DNA from 3 places in the Micromonospora pisi genome. Region 3 is predicted to be linked to each of the others. Evidence: riboswitches for the same ligand, from Rfam matches in the RefSeq annotation. Region 3 holds a riboswitch; each other region holds the start of a gene.
What was found. A riboswitch is a leader RNA that binds a small molecule or an ion and turns the genes downstream of it on or off. The one in region 3 is predicted to bind cyclic di-AMP.
Positions count from the first base shown of each region.

Region 1: it holds a riboswitch for cyclic di-AMP, as region 3 does, so the genes downstream of both, BDK92_RS08775 (coiled-coil domain-containing protein) here and BDK92_RS12095 (coiled-coil domain-containing protein) in region 3, are expected to answer to the same signal.
Region 2: it holds a riboswitch for cyclic di-AMP, as region 3 does, so the genes downstream of both, BDK92_RS18725 (C39 family peptidase) here and BDK92_RS12095 (coiled-coil domain-containing protein) in region 3, are expected to answer to the same signal.

Region 1 is NZ_RBKT01000001.1:2,212,030-2,216,743, reverse strand. Features, by position in the region: gene BDK92_RS08775 (coiled-coil domain-containing protein) at 1-911, opposite strand, end outside; cyclic di-AMP (ydaO/yuaA leader) riboswitch at 928-1,058, opposite strand; gene BDK92_RS08770 (cation diffusion facilitator family transporter) at 1,297-2,217, opposite strand; gene BDK92_RS08765 (ABC transporter permease) at 2,308-4,714, opposite strand, start outside.
Region 2 is NZ_RBKT01000001.1:4,425,900-4,430,613, reverse strand. Features, by position in the region: gene BDK92_RS18730 (YbhB/YbcL family Raf kinase inhibitor-like protein) at 1-105, opposite strand, end outside; cyclic di-AMP (ydaO/yuaA leader) riboswitch at 914-1,057, shown strand; gene BDK92_RS18725 (C39 family peptidase) at 1,470-2,294, shown strand; gene BDK92_RS18720 (hypothetical protein) at 2,569-2,796, shown strand; gene BDK92_RS18715 (serine hydrolase domain-containing protein) at 2,814-4,004, opposite strand; gene BDK92_RS39705 (hypothetical protein) at 4,299-4,714, shown strand, end outside.
Region 3 is NZ_RBKT01000001.1:2,943,616-2,948,329, forward strand. Features, by position in the region: gene BDK92_RS12080 (hypothetical protein) at 1-1,194, opposite strand, end outside; gene BDK92_RS12085 (hypothetical protein) at 1,214-1,588, opposite strand; gene BDK92_RS12090 (copper resistance CopC family protein) at 1,678-2,553, shown strand; cyclic di-AMP (ydaO/yuaA leader) riboswitch at 2,730-2,861, shown strand; gene BDK92_RS12095 (coiled-coil domain-containing protein) at 2,865-3,875, shown strand; gene BDK92_RS12100 (MarR family winged helix-turn-helix transcriptional regulator) at 4,135-4,677, shown strand.

The DNA of each region.
Region 1 (4,714 bases), 730 kb from region 3:
TACGTCTTGTCGCCGCCGGTGGCGACCCCGCCGAAGCCGCCCGTCTCCGCAGCGAAGTCGCAGGCCCGTCCCTTGGGGTGTTCGCCCGAGCCGCCGCTGCGGAAGCAGGAGACGAAGCGGGTGAAGCCGGCCGCCTTGGCCTGGTTCATCGCGTTGAGGGTGCGCGGGGTGATGCAGCCGGTGGTGGTCGGGTCGTTCACGCTGCACGACTCCTTCGGCCAGGAGCCGTCGGCGTTGCGCGGCGCCGGCTTGGCCGTGGCGGAGGTGGTGCTGGCGGTGACGCCGGCGCTGGCGCCGCCGCTGCCCGCCTGGGCGAGCGCGCGTTCGGCCTGTTGCTTGCGCTTGGCCATGATGTCGAGCTGCTTGCGTTGTTCCCGGATCTCGTTCTCGATCGCCGCCTTGGCCCGCTGTTCCTGGTCGCGGACCTCGATCAGGTTCCGGAGCTGGCGGTCCTCGTTGGCGGCCACCGTGCCGAGCGACGAGGCCCGGTCCAGGAAACCGTCGGGCGAGTCGCTGTTGAGCAGCGCCGTCAGCGGCCCCAGTCGGCCGGTGCGGTACGCCATGCCGGCGAGTTCGGCGACGGTCTGGGTACGGGTGACCAGTTCGGCCTCCAGGGTGCCCAGGTGGGTGGCGAGCTGCTGTTGCCGTTTGGTGGAGTTGTCCAGGGCCGCCTGGGCGTCGAGATAGCCCTTGGCCGCGACGTCGAGCTGTTCGCGGAGGCTGGCGGTGCCGCCCTCGTCGTCGGTGTCGCCCGGGGCGGCGGCGAGCGTTCCCGGGGCGGCGGCGAGGGGGCCGTTCGCGGCCAGTGCGCTGGTGGGGGTGAGGGGGGTGGCCAGCACGGTGAGGGTGATCGCGATCGCCGTCAGGGTCGCGAACCGTGCGGCACGTGGTCGTGGTCGTACGGGCGCCAGGTCTGGCATTTGCTGCACGTCCTTCCGTCAGCCGCCGACCGGGTTAGCTGACGGGTTCGGGACGGAAGATCCCTACCGCTGACGCGGATGCACCCCAATGACGCGATGGTTCCCCGGCTCGCACGTGCGATTAGGCGACGGTCACCGCAGGCGCCGGAGGGCGCCGCCCGGCGGAGACCGGAGCCGAGCCTACCGGCCTGGTCCAGTACGGACAGTGTTGGCGCGGCCGACAGGCGGCGCCACTCGAAGTGATATGTCGGATATAACTAGAAAAGTTCACCCGGTCGGGGGACAAAATTTAAGGACCAGGTAAGCGAAGAGTGGTCGCGTTTCCGAGTCAGGTAAGGACCGTATTCGGGTAGCGGGGCCTACCAATCAGCTGGGCCTACCAATCGGCGGGGCCGCAGCTCTCGCTCGCGCTGCCGGGCTCGACCTGGAGAGTGGCGTGCGCGATGTCGAAGTCGTCGTGCAACGCCCCGCGCGCCGCGGCGAGCACCGCGCCGACCTCGGCGCCGGGGGAGAGCGTCAGGTGGGCCGAGGCGACCTCCATGCCCGAGGTCAGCGTCCAGACGTGCAGGTCGTGCACGTTGGCGACACCGGGTACGGCACAGAGTCGGGCGGCCACCGTCGGCACGTCCAGGTGCTCCGGTGCGGCCTGCACCAGAATCCGGACCGCGGCCCGCGCCAGCCGTCCGGTCCGGGGCAGGATGAACAGGCCGATCGCCACCGCGACCAGCGGATCGGCCCACCACCAGCCGGTGTTCGCGATCACCAGGGCGGCGACGATCACGCCGGCCGAGCCGAGCAGGTCCCCGAGCGCCTCCAGGTAGGCGCCGCGCAGGTTGATGCTCTCCCGCGCGCCGGCCCGCAACAGCCCGAAGGCGACCAGGTTGGCCAGCAGCCCGAGGATCGCCACCACCAGCATCGGCCCGGCCAGCACGGTCGGCGGACGCGCGGCACCGAACCGCAGCGCCGCCTCGACCAGCACGTAGATCGCGACACCGAAGAGCAGCACCGCGTTGGCCAGGGCGGCCAGCACCTCCAGCCGGTAGAGGCCGAAGGTCCGCTGGGGGTCGTCGGTGGCCCGCCGGGTCGCGGTGATCGCGGCGAGCGCCATCCCGATCCCGAGTACGTCGGTGAACATGTGACCGGCGTCGGACAGGAGCGCGAGCGAGCCGGTGGCGAGCGCCGTGACCGCCTCGACCACGGTGAAGACGACGAGCAGTCCGAGGGCGGACCAGAGCCGTCCCCGGTGCCGCTCGCCCGCGCGCATCGTCTGCGCGCCGTGGTCATGACCCGCGCCCACGCACACACCCTCCGCCGCCGGTACCCGCGCGACCCAACATATGCCGACATCCCAATGTGTGCGATTGATTCGGGCCGCCGGGGGCGGGGTTCAGCCCTCCACGCTCATCGCCGCCACGATCGGCGCCCGGGTCGCCCGCCGGGCGGGCAGCAGCCCGGCCAGGAGCGCCGCGCCGCCGGCCAGAGCCACGCAGAGGGCGAGCTGACCCACCGGTACGACCGGCAGCCCGTGCCCGTAACTGTTGATCAGTCCGAGTGCGGCGGTCCAGCCGACGCCGACCCCGAGGACGATCCCGGCCAGCGCCCCGACCAGCGCGATCAGCCCCGCCTCGGCGAGCAGCATCCGGCCGAGTTGCCGCCGGGAGAGCCCCAGTGCCCGCAGCGTCGCGGACTCACGTGTCCGTTCGAAGACCGACAGGGAGAGCGTGTTGCTGATCCCGAAGAGTGCGATCAGCACCGACATGCCGAGCAGCGCGGCGAAGATGCCGAGCAGCTCGTCCAGGGTCGCCGACAGCGCGTTCGCCTGGTCGGCGACGCTGCTCACCCGTACCACCGGGTAGGTCCGGAGCACCCGGTCCAGGGCCTGCCGGCCGGCCGCCGTACCGACACCGGGGGCCAGGTCGAGCAGGAGCTGGTTCGGCGCCCCGGGGCCGTACGCGGCGCTGAACTGGTCCCACGCGACCAGGGCACCGCCGCCGGTCGGGGCGTCGTCGTAGAGCGCCACCACGGTCAGCGCCCCGGCCGGGTCCGGTACGCCGGGCAGGCCCAGCGCGAACCGGTCACCCACCCCGAGCCCCCGGGCCCGCGCCACCGGGCGGCTCACCGCCACCGTGCCGGGGCGCAGATCGGCCAGGTCGCCGTCGGTGACCTCCGGCCGGACCGGCCCGCGCAACTGTTCCGCCGGCACCGACCAGATCCGTACCTGCGGGTCGACCGGGGCCGGCGCGAGCCGTACCTCCGCCACCGTGGCGAACGTCGGCTCGGCCCGGAGCACCCCGGCCAGCTCCGCCGGCAGCTCGCCCCGGGTGGCGCCCGGCGTACCGTCGATCCGGGTCCGGTCGAGCACGAAGTCGACCGGGAAGTTCTCGGTCAGCTCACGCCCGGTCTGGTCCCGGGCGGTCTCCAGCAGCACCGCGAACATCGACATCAGCGCCACCCCGATGGTCAGCGCCATGGTGGTCGCCGCGGCCCGGCGCGGGTTGCGCCGCGCGTTCACCACCGCCAGCCGGGCCACCGGGCCGAAGAGCCGGGCCGGCAGCCAACCGAGCGCGCCGACCGCGCGCGGAACCAGCAGCGGAGCCGCCACCACCGCGCCGAGGAAGACGACCATTCCGCCGCCGAGCACCAGTGGCAGCCCCGGAAAGGCCAGCGGCACCCCGACCAGGATCGCCACCAGCCCCGCCCCGGCCAGCCCGACGGCGACCAGCACCCGGACCCGGCCACGGCGGCCGGACGCGTCGCGCAGTTCGGCGGTGGCGCTGCCGTGCAGGGCCGCCAGCGGTGGCACCCGCCCCGCCCCGAGCGCCGGTACGAGCGCGGCCAGCACCGTCACCACCGTGCCGAACCCGAGTGCCACCGCCACCGTCGGCCAGCGCACCACCGGAGCGTGCAGCGGGATGTCGGTGGCGACCAGCTCCCGCCCCCAGATCAGCCCGTAGCCGACCAGCAGGCTCATCGCCAGCCCGCCGAGCGAGGCCAGTACGCCGAGCGCCACCGCCTCCAGCAGTACCGCCACCCCCACCTGCCGGCGGGACGCCCCGACGCAACGCAGCAGGCTCAGCTCGCGTACCCGTTGGGCGGCCAGGATGGCGAAGGTGTTGTAGATGACGAACGCCGACACGGTCAGTGAGACCACGCCGAACCCGATCAGCACCGCCAGGAAGCCGTCGACGTACTTGCCCGCCTGTTCGGCGAGCTGGTCCCGGAGCCGGTCACCGGTGAGCACCACCAACAGCGGGTCACCCGTCACCCGCGCCACCCGGTCGGCGAGCACCTCCGGGTCGACCCCGGGCCGGGCCCGGACCACCACCTGGGCGTACCGCTCGGTGCCGGTGAGGGCGACCAGGTCGGGACCGGTCAACGCGGCCACCGGGGAGCCGCCGAAGAGGCGGTTCACCCCGAGGTCGAGGACCCCGACCAGGGTCAGCCGGTGCGGCGTACCGGCCTGGTCGAGCAGGCTCACCGGGGCGCCCAGGGCGTACCCCGTGGCGGCCACCGTGGTCTTGTCGACCGCGACCTCGCCGGGCACCGTGGGGAGCCGTCCGGCGGTCACGTCGTACGGGGCGAGCGACGCCACACCGGGCACCGAGAGTCCATAACCGACGTGTCCCTGCTGGGTCAGCAGTCGACCGTCCCGGTCGAGCAGGCCCAGCCAGGCGATCACCCGGCCGTCCACCTCGGCCACCCCGTCGACCGCCCGGATCCGGTTCACCGTCTCGGCCGACACCAGCGTCTCGGCCGGCTCCACCACCACGTCCACGTTCCTCGCCGAGCGGGCC
Region 2 (4,714 bases), 1.5 Mb from region 3:
GTCCAACGGCTCGCCGTCACGTACGTCGTCGCTGGTCACGGTGAACGCCGGGACCGGCGGCAGCAGGTCGTACGGATCCGGCGGAATCGGTCGGTCGAGGCTCATCAGGAAGTCCTTCCAGAGATCGGGTGACTCGGAGTCTTTCTACCCTGTCCCGGCCGACCTACGGCTGCCGGTGCCGAAATACCCCCGACCGGACGTACCGGGCGCGCGACCAGCTCGACAGGAGCAGAACCCGACCGCTGGAGAAGCGGAATCCGTTGGCCCTGGGGAATGGTCGGACGAAGAATCGGGGAGGCCATTCACGATCCGCCGAACCCGTGACGACAGCGCCCAATTGCCGACGTCATTCCCGTCGACCGTCCCGTACGTAGCCCGGTCATTCCCGGACGACGCCACGGTGACCCTGTCGGTCCGCGACGCCGCGCGGGCCCGGTCGCGAATCCTCCGCCCGGCCCCGTTCGCCCGATAGCCCCGGACCCGGCGACCGGCAGCCGGGCATCCGGTGGCACGGAGGAACGGATCGGCGCTGGGTCGGGACAGGGCCTGACTGGCTCGACGGCCCGGCCCGATCGGACGAGACCGGGCGGCACGGTCGGTCGAGAGCACGGGGAAATTCGGCCGAATTGCTTCCAGGAAGTATTCAGCCGAGGTCGAGCATGGGCGAGCGTGGCCACCCCATTCGCAAATGCGACATCCATTGCCTCCGGTAGGCAAGGGGGCACGGCCACCCCAGTCAAACCGCTCAGCGGGGCAACAAATACTTTCCGTGATCATGAAACGGTGCTCACAGATCGACCACAACAGCGGCATGGGTCACGGTTTTTGCAGGCCAAGCGGGGTTGGCAGGAGCAGATGCGGCCCAGTAACGTCAGCCCGTCTGGTCCGGCCAATAGTCACCGCGGGTGACACCGGAACAGACCCGCTGAGTCGTAATTGTTACGAGCCGGGGACCCACAGTAGTCATGGGGTGAATCCGCGAACCTTTGGTTCGCGGTAGGGCGAGCTTCCCGCCCGAATCCGTCAGCTAACCCGGTAGGCGGTCTCGGAAGGAGAACATGCTCCGTGCAGCGCAGTATCTGCCGTGGCCCCTCCCTCGGCCACGTCCCCCGACACCTGCCCTGGTCCGCCCGCACCGAGGCGCGGCCCAACACGCTGGATCACTAGGGCGCAGGCGTACGACCGTCGACGCGAGCAACGCGCGCGGTCGGTGACGCGAGTACGCGCGTGACCGGTAGGTGATACGGAAACGTACGGCATTCATTTGTCGTGCTCGGTCATCCGGTAACGCATTCCACCGCATCTGTGGTGGCGGATCAGCACACCCCGATCCGGCCCACCGGGCTGGCGGCTACTGCCGCCGGACCCTTTGCGCGCACTCGTCACGCGATTGGCCCCGGCAGAGACATAACGCCATCCCGAAACATGTGCCCCCGATCGCAGATCGGCACATCTGCGGAGGAAATTCAATGAAGCATCGTCAGCAACTGCGACTGCGTCGCATCGTGACCGCCAGCCCGTACCGGGCCAGCGTCGTCTCCGCCGCGGTCCTCGCGGTGGGCCTCACCACCGGAATTCTGCTCACCCAGGGCCACGGACCGGTCCAGGCGGAGAACCCGTCGACCGTCGCCGTCGCCGAGAAGATCGGCGGCCAGGCCGCCGGCGAGATGGCCCCCGCCCCGGAGGCGCCGGCGCCGACCGTCACCTCGGCGGCGCCCAGCGCTCCGCCGTCGACCCCACCCGCCACCACCAAGGCCCCGGCCAAGCCGGCCAAGAAGGCGCCGCCCGCGTCGAAGGTGCTCGACTACGAGTACGAGGCGCAGATCAACGGTTGGTACTGCGGGCCGGCAGCCACCCGGATCGCCCTCACCGCACGCGACCGGTCACCGAGCCAGGACGAGGTGGCTGCCGCCCTGGGCACCACCGGCAACGGCACCAACTCGGCCGACGACACCACGCGTGGCCTGAACCAGCTCGCCAAGACCGACTTCTACCGGAGCACCTTCATCCCCGGCGCGCCGTCCCCGGCCCAGATGGACCAACTCCAGGCTGACGTCGTACACGCGATCAGCAACGGGTACGCGGTCGTGGCGAACATCGTCGGCTCGGCGACCGACACCGAAGGCGGCTGGCACGCGTACGACGGCGGCCACTACCTGACCGTGGTCGGCTACCGCGACAACGGTCGGACCGTCCAGATCGCCGACCCGGCGTTCGTCAACGGGGTCAGCTCCTACTGGATGACCACCATCGACCTGGCCAACTGGATGGCCACCCGGGGCTACTCAGCCTGACCCACCCTCCCCCCGGCCCCGGGCTCCGACCGTTCTGGTCGGCGCCCGGGGCCATCCGTACCAGCGGGCCGGTCAGCGCCTTGCCACAACCATCCACGGATGCGTGCGTTGACACTGTCGTGACCATGGCCCACGCCGACCAGGCGAAGACAGATGACCGCAAGGTCCAATTGGTCGGTTGTATCCCTAGTCGCCATTACGAGTCGGTCACCGCGCGCCCGCGCGCCGAACGGAGGGTCCAGGTGTTGGCCATGCCACGTCAGGTGTCAGCTCCATGAGCCGCGTCGACGAACCGCTGACCCGGGCCGGGATCTGGGAGGCGGCCGCGATGACCATCGCCCAGCACGAGGACCGGGGCACCTCCTATGCCCCCGGCACCTGCGCCTGCTGCACCCCGGACGGCTGCGCCCAACTGCGCTGGGCGATCGAGGTACGGGCCGGTCGTGACCCGGACTATCCGCTCGCCGCGCCCGTGCCACCGGATCTGAAGTCACTGGGGTAAGGCGGGGACCGGACCGACTACGCCTCGATCGCGAGCCGGGCGAACTCGTCCGCCGCGCCGTTGAACAGGAAATCCGTGGTCTGGGTCAGGGCGATGGCGATCAGCCCCTGCCGGGGGTCGTTGAACCAGGACGTGCCGTAACCACCGTCCCAGCCGTACCGGCCCGGCACCGGGGAGACATCGTCGGGCTCGACCGCGACCGCCATGCCCAGACCCCAGCCGCGCCCGCCGAGCAGGACCCCGCCGCCGGCGATCTGCTCCCGGGTCAGGTGGTTGGTCGTCATCAGCTCCACCGACTCCGCCGACAGCAGTCGCTCACCCTGGTGCACGCCCTTGTTCAGCAGCAACCGGGCAAAGGTCAGGAAGTCGTCGGCGGTCGACAGCAGCCCAGCGGAGCCGGAGGGGAAGGCCGGCGGGCTCGCCCACTCACTCGGGGTGGAGACCGTACGCAGTTCCAGCTTGCCGGTCTGGAAGTCGGTCATGTAGTAGCTGGGCAGCCGACGGGTGTACTCGGCGGGCAGCCAGAACCCGGTCTCGCGCATGCCGAGCGGGTCGAAGACCCGGGCCCGCAGGAAATCCCCCAGCGGCTGGCCGGCGGCACGCGCGACCAGGACACCCAGCACCAGCGTGCCAACGTTGTACTGCCAGCGCTCACCGGGCTGGTACATCAGCGGCAGGCTGGCGAACCGCTTGATCCACTCATCCGGCTCATGCGGCGTACGCGGATCCGGCTGCCCCAGCACCAGGTCCAGTTCGTGGACCGCCTTGTTGATCGGGAACGGCGGATCGAAGCTCGGTTCGAGGATCATGCCGAACCCCATCCGGAAGGTCAGCAGTTCCTCGACCTTGATCGGACGCTCGGCCGGCACGGTCTCGTCGAGCGGGCCGTCGATCCGCTTGAGCACCCGACGGTCGGCCAGCTCAGGCAGGAGCCGGTCGACCGGCTCGTCCAGATCCAGCCGGCCGTCCTCGACCAACATCATCGTCGCGGCGGCGAGGACCGGTTTGGTCAGCGACGCGATCCGGAAGATGGTGTCCCGGCACATCGGCCCACCGTCGTGGAAGGCGGTGAAGCCGATCGTGTCCACCCGTACGTCGTCGCCCTTGGCCAGGAGCGTCACCAGGCCGGGCAACTCGCCCCGGTCAACCCTGGCGGCCATGGCCTCGTGCAGCCGATCGACCCCGGCCTGCGTCAGTTCGCGCGTCATGCTCGCAACCTCCGATACGTACGGTTCCGACGATGGGTCGAACCGTAGTTCGACAGATCTACATGCACTGTGGCCCATTCTTGCCCCCAACACCGACAGTCAGCACGTCTGACACATCTGTCGACCGTTCCCGGGTGGACCCGTGGCCGCGCGGCGTCCCACCCCGAGCCGTCGGGGTGTGTCCCTGAACAGGAACATGCCGGGACATCTGGTCAGTGCGTAGACAGGGTGACGGTGCCGTGGGCTCGGAGGAACGGCAGCCGATCATGATCTAGGGCGCGAAGGGAACACGCGATGGCGCAGCCGACCGGACTGGCGACGACCGAACCGGAGCTCATGCCGGCGCAGGTCGCTCCGGAGGCCACACCGGCCGGGACAAGGCCACGGGGTGCGCGGGCCGGCTTTGTCGGGGCCTTCGTGCAGACCATCCGACGTGGCCAACAGGGCTCGCCGGTGGGCCAGATCGCGGGCTCCGCACTGGTCATCGTGGTCCTCGCCGCGATCGTGGTGGCCAGCGGCGCGCTGCTGAACAAGAACGCGAAGCCGGCCAACGCGGCGGCGGAGACGACCACGGCGGGCGCCTCCGCCACCCCGACCCATTCGAACGGCACGACCTCGACCGGTCAGCAACGCCCGGGAGCGCCCGGTGCACCCGGGCTGCCCGGTGCCCCGGGTGCACCCGGTCTACCCGGAGCACCCGGCGCCCCGGG
Region 3 (4,714 bases):
GGTCACCTGCAGCGTCGCCACCCCGGACGGGGTGACCAGAGCTGCGCTGATCGACCAGTGCGCGGTCCCGAGCCAGTTCGCCGTGCCGGTGACCAGCGGATCGGAGAGAAGCGCCAGGGTCCGCTGCCCCTCCAGCACCAGCAGCGAGTAGTAGTGCGCGAGCACATAACCGACCGCGATCGGCACGATGCAGTGGGCGATCTCGGCCGCGACCTCACCCGGTCGCACCCCCGGCGCCAGCCGCGCCGCGAGCAGGCAGGTCAGGCCGTACGCGGCCAGCACCAGCCCGATCAGCGCGAGCATCCCGACGGTGTTGGTGAACACCGGCGGCAACTCACTGTTCTGCACAAAGCGGAACCAGGCGGGCGCGTTGGAGAGGCTGTCGAACAGCGTCGAACCGAGCAGGACCACCACGACGACGACAAACCCGGGAGCGGGCGCCAACGCGCTCATCCCCTCCAACGGGTTGCGCCAGACCAACACGCCGTCGTCCCGACGGCCGACCACCGCGAGCCGCCCCACCAGGTCGCTGTATACCTCGAAGGCGTCACCCCGGTCGAGGAAGTCGACCCCGAACACGACCGCGCCGACCAGCACCACGATCGCGTACGCGACCAGCCAGGTCCGGATGACCGGCACCGTGGCCCGGTCCGGCGCGACGAGTTCGAGCCAGACGAAGGCGAGCAGTCCCAGCGCGGCCGGCCAGTAGCCGAGTCGCGCCGGCAACGGCAGCAGTCCCCGGCGCGGATCGCGGCGCAGCACCGCCGCCACCAGCAGAAAGCCCGTACGCAGCGGGTTCAGCGCCGGCCAGACCGGCCCGAAGAGCAGCGACAACGGAACCAGCCCGACCCAGAACAGGACGTAGAACGCGCCCGCGGTCGGATTCCGGTCCAGGTCGGGACCGAGGAAGAGCCCGATGCCGAAGTAGCCGACGACCACCAGGCCCAGCAGGCGCAGCCCCCACCGCCACCCGGCCGAGTCGACCACCCGGCCGACCCGCTCGGGCAGCGGCCGGCCCGCCTCCGGGTCACCCAGCCTCGGCTCCCGCCAGAACGCCCCGAGCACGACAAACGAGATGACCAGGGCGAGCGCGGCTCCGGTCACCGCGAAGCCGAACGGAATAGGCAGATCCTGCCGGCCGCCGACCCCGTGCGCGAGCAGCTCGGGAAACGTACCGAGGGCGGGATCGCTCATCGGACCGGGGCGGGATCGCTCATCGGACCAGGAGCTGGAACAGCAGCAGACCGGTCTGGTGCGTCTCGACCTCGAACAGACCGTCCATGTCGGCCACGAACTCGACCGTGGCCGGCTGCCCGGCCATCAGGTCCGCGCCGACCTCGTACCCGTGCACATGCACCCGGTCCGCGACATCGCTGGTGACGGTGATCCTGACCTGCTGGTTCTTCTTCGCGTCCACCCGACCCGGCTGCGGCTGGGACCGCCCGCCGGTGATGGTGATGGCCACCTCGACCGGAGAACCCGGGTCGGCCGGCGCCTCGCTCGACCCGCAGCCGGTACCGGCGACGGAGAGCAGGATCGCACCGGTCAGCGCGGCCAGCGCGCGGCGGCGGCCGATAGCGGGCAACATCGACATCTCCCCTGACAGGCCGGTCCCGAGACGTTGGGAAGCGACTGTAGCGTCTTGCCGGGCACAGCGGAAGCCACCATGATGGGCCGATGCGATCGACCCGGATGGTTACCGTCCACGCGGCATGCCGCCTGCTCGCCGTCGTTCTCGGCGCTGCGGTCGCGCTCGTCGTGGCCGGGTCGCCGGCCTCCGCGCACGGACAGTTGGCGATCTCCGATCCGGTGGCCGGCGCCACTGTCTCGCAACCGAAGCAGGCGCTGGAGCTCTACTTCACCGAGGCGCCCGCGGCGAACGCGTACTTCACCGTGACCGCGCCGAGCGGCGTACGGGTCGACGCCGGTTGGCGGCCCGGCCTGGACAAACGACTCGACCGCCCGGTGACCGAGCTGTTCCTGGTCAACGGGAAGTGGGAGCCGCGCCTCTACCACACGGGCTACGCCGCGTTGGTGCAGGTGGCGCACTGGCCGGAGAAGGGTGAGTACACCGCCAGCTACCTCTCGGTCGCCTCGGACCGGGAACCGGTACGCGGCACGGTCAAGTTCACCTACTCCGGTACGCCGACCGCCGCACCGCAGGGCTGGAGCCCGCCAACCAACTCCGCCGATCCGGCGCTGGTGGCCGCCGCCGAGAACCCGGAGCCGCCGTCCTCGGCGAATCCCGGCAGCACCACCAGCACCCACACCACCGCGCCGCCCCCGCCACCCACCGGGAACGCCAGCGGCACCACCGGCGACAGTGGAGTGATGACCTGGTTGCTGCCGGTGTTGTTGCTGGTCGCGGTGGCGGCAATGGTCTTCCTGGTGGTTCGACCGAAACGGGGTGCCCGGATCAACACCGGCCCGGCGAACCGCCGTCGTCCGGCCACCTCCGCCGCCGCCCGACGAGCGGCGGCGGCCCGAAAGGCGGTCGCCAATCAGTCGGCGCGAAACACGCAGCCGTCCCGCAAACGCGGCGGCAACCGCTGACACGACAATCCCCGGCACCACCATTACCCGCGGTACACGCCGTTGTCGAATACGCGGATGATAACCGAAAGTCGTTGTCCCATAACGCTTTTCGTACGGGTCGGGGCGTGCACAAGATGTCGATCCACGCGGTAGGATTCTTCGCGGTCAACGCCAATCGGCGCCAACCGGTGCCGGCGGGACCGTCGCCTAATCGTCCATGGACGAACCGGGGAACCGAGTACCCGGGGTGAATCCGCGAAAGCGGTAGGGATCACTTCCATCCCGAACCCGTCAGCTAACCCGGTCGGCGACCAACGGAAGGATCCTGCATGACGGCACCCCTCCGCCGATGGTTCACCCCTGCCCTGGCTCTGCTCACCGCTTCCCTCCTGCTGGTGCCGTTCTCCGCCGCGGCCCAGGCCGCGCCCGCCACGCCACCGGCGCCGGCCGAGTCCGACGGCCAGCTGTTGAGCGAGGTCCTGGAGCAGACCGGCCGCCGCTTCCTCGACGCCAAGGCCGCGCTCGAGGCGTCAAAGAAGCGCCAGGGGGTTCTCGCCGCCGAACTCCAGAAGGCCGAGGCCCAGATCGAGGAGTTGACCCCACAGGTCACCGAGATCGCCACCCGCACCTACCGGACCGGAAAGCTCGGTGCGGTCTCGGTGCTGCTCAACAGCGCGTCACCGGACTCGTTCCTCCAACGGGCGGTCGCGCTCGACGAGATGAACGCGGTCAACGACCAGAAACTGCACGAACTCAACGCCGCTCGCGAACTGGCCGACCGTGCCAAGGCCCTGGCCGATGCCGAGGTCAAGGAGCAGGAGAAGCAGCAGGCCGTGATCGCCCGACAGAAGTCGGACGCCGAAAAGGCGTTCGCCCTGGTCGGCGGCAAAAAACTGACCAACGGCCTGGTCAGTGCCACCTCGGCGGTGGCCGCACCGGCACCGCGTACGGCCAGCGGTGGCTGGCCGAAGGAGTCGTGCAGCAAGAACGACCCGACCACCAGCGGCTGCATCACCCCGCGCACGCTGCACGCGTACAACGAGGTGAAGAAGGCCGGCTTCAACCTCTTCGTCGGCTGTCACCGCAACGGGGGGCCGTTCGAGCACCCCAAGGGCCGGGCCTGCGACTGGTCGCTGCTGAAGAGCGGCTTCGCCCCCGCGAGCACCAACGCGCAGAGGTTGTACGGCAACAACCTGACCGCGTTCCTGGTCCGCAACGCGGATCGCCTCGGCATCCTCTACGTGATCTGGTACAGGCAGATCTGGTTCCCGGCGACCGGCTGGCAGTCGTACAGCGGTGAGAGTGACCACACCGACCACGTACACATGTCCATGCTCTGATCCGACGCCCGGTCGACCCACGGCACCAGGCCCCCGCCCAGCCACGAAGCTGGGGACGGGGGCCTGAGCCGTTCACCGGTGACGGTGGTCACGGACAGCCCAGTGATCAGCGACGATGGGTGCACCTGGGACACCCTGGCGGGCGCCACCGGAAGGTGAGTACCGGACTTACGTGACGGCCGGGCTGATTCCCCCGCCCGGTTTCTCCCCCGCCCGACAAGCCAGGATGACACGTCAGCCTGGCCAGTATCATGGTCAGGTGGCAACGACCGGGGAACGATGGCTCGACGAGCGGGAGCAGCGCGCCTGGCGTTCGTTCATCACCATGCAGATGGAGTTGCACAACCGGCTCGGCCGCCAACTCCTCGCCGATGCCGGCCTCTCCGAGACCGACTACGCCGTCCTGGTGCACCTCAGCGAAGCGCCCGAGGGCCGGCTGCGGATTTTCCAGCTTCGGGCGCACCTGGAGTGGGAGAAGACCCGACTCACCCACCACCTGGGGCGGATGGCCCGGCGTGGGCTGGTCGAGCGGGAGCCCTGCCTGACCGACCCCCGGGGCGCGTTCATCCGGATCACCGAAGCCGGCCGGGAGGCCATCATCTCGGCGGCGCCCAAACACGTCGCGAACGTCCGTCGCTGGGTGATCGACGTGCTCACCCCCGAGCAGCTGGACGTACTCGCCGAGATTTCCGACAAGGTGCGCGCCGGGTTCCACAAGGACGTCTGCCCGCCGGTGAAGGCCGAGCCGTGCGACGCGGAGTCGGCCGACTGCCCGACCGACACCGCCTCGCACGACGTCTAGGTTCTGTCTCACGGGTCTGGCCCAACCGGCCTGGACA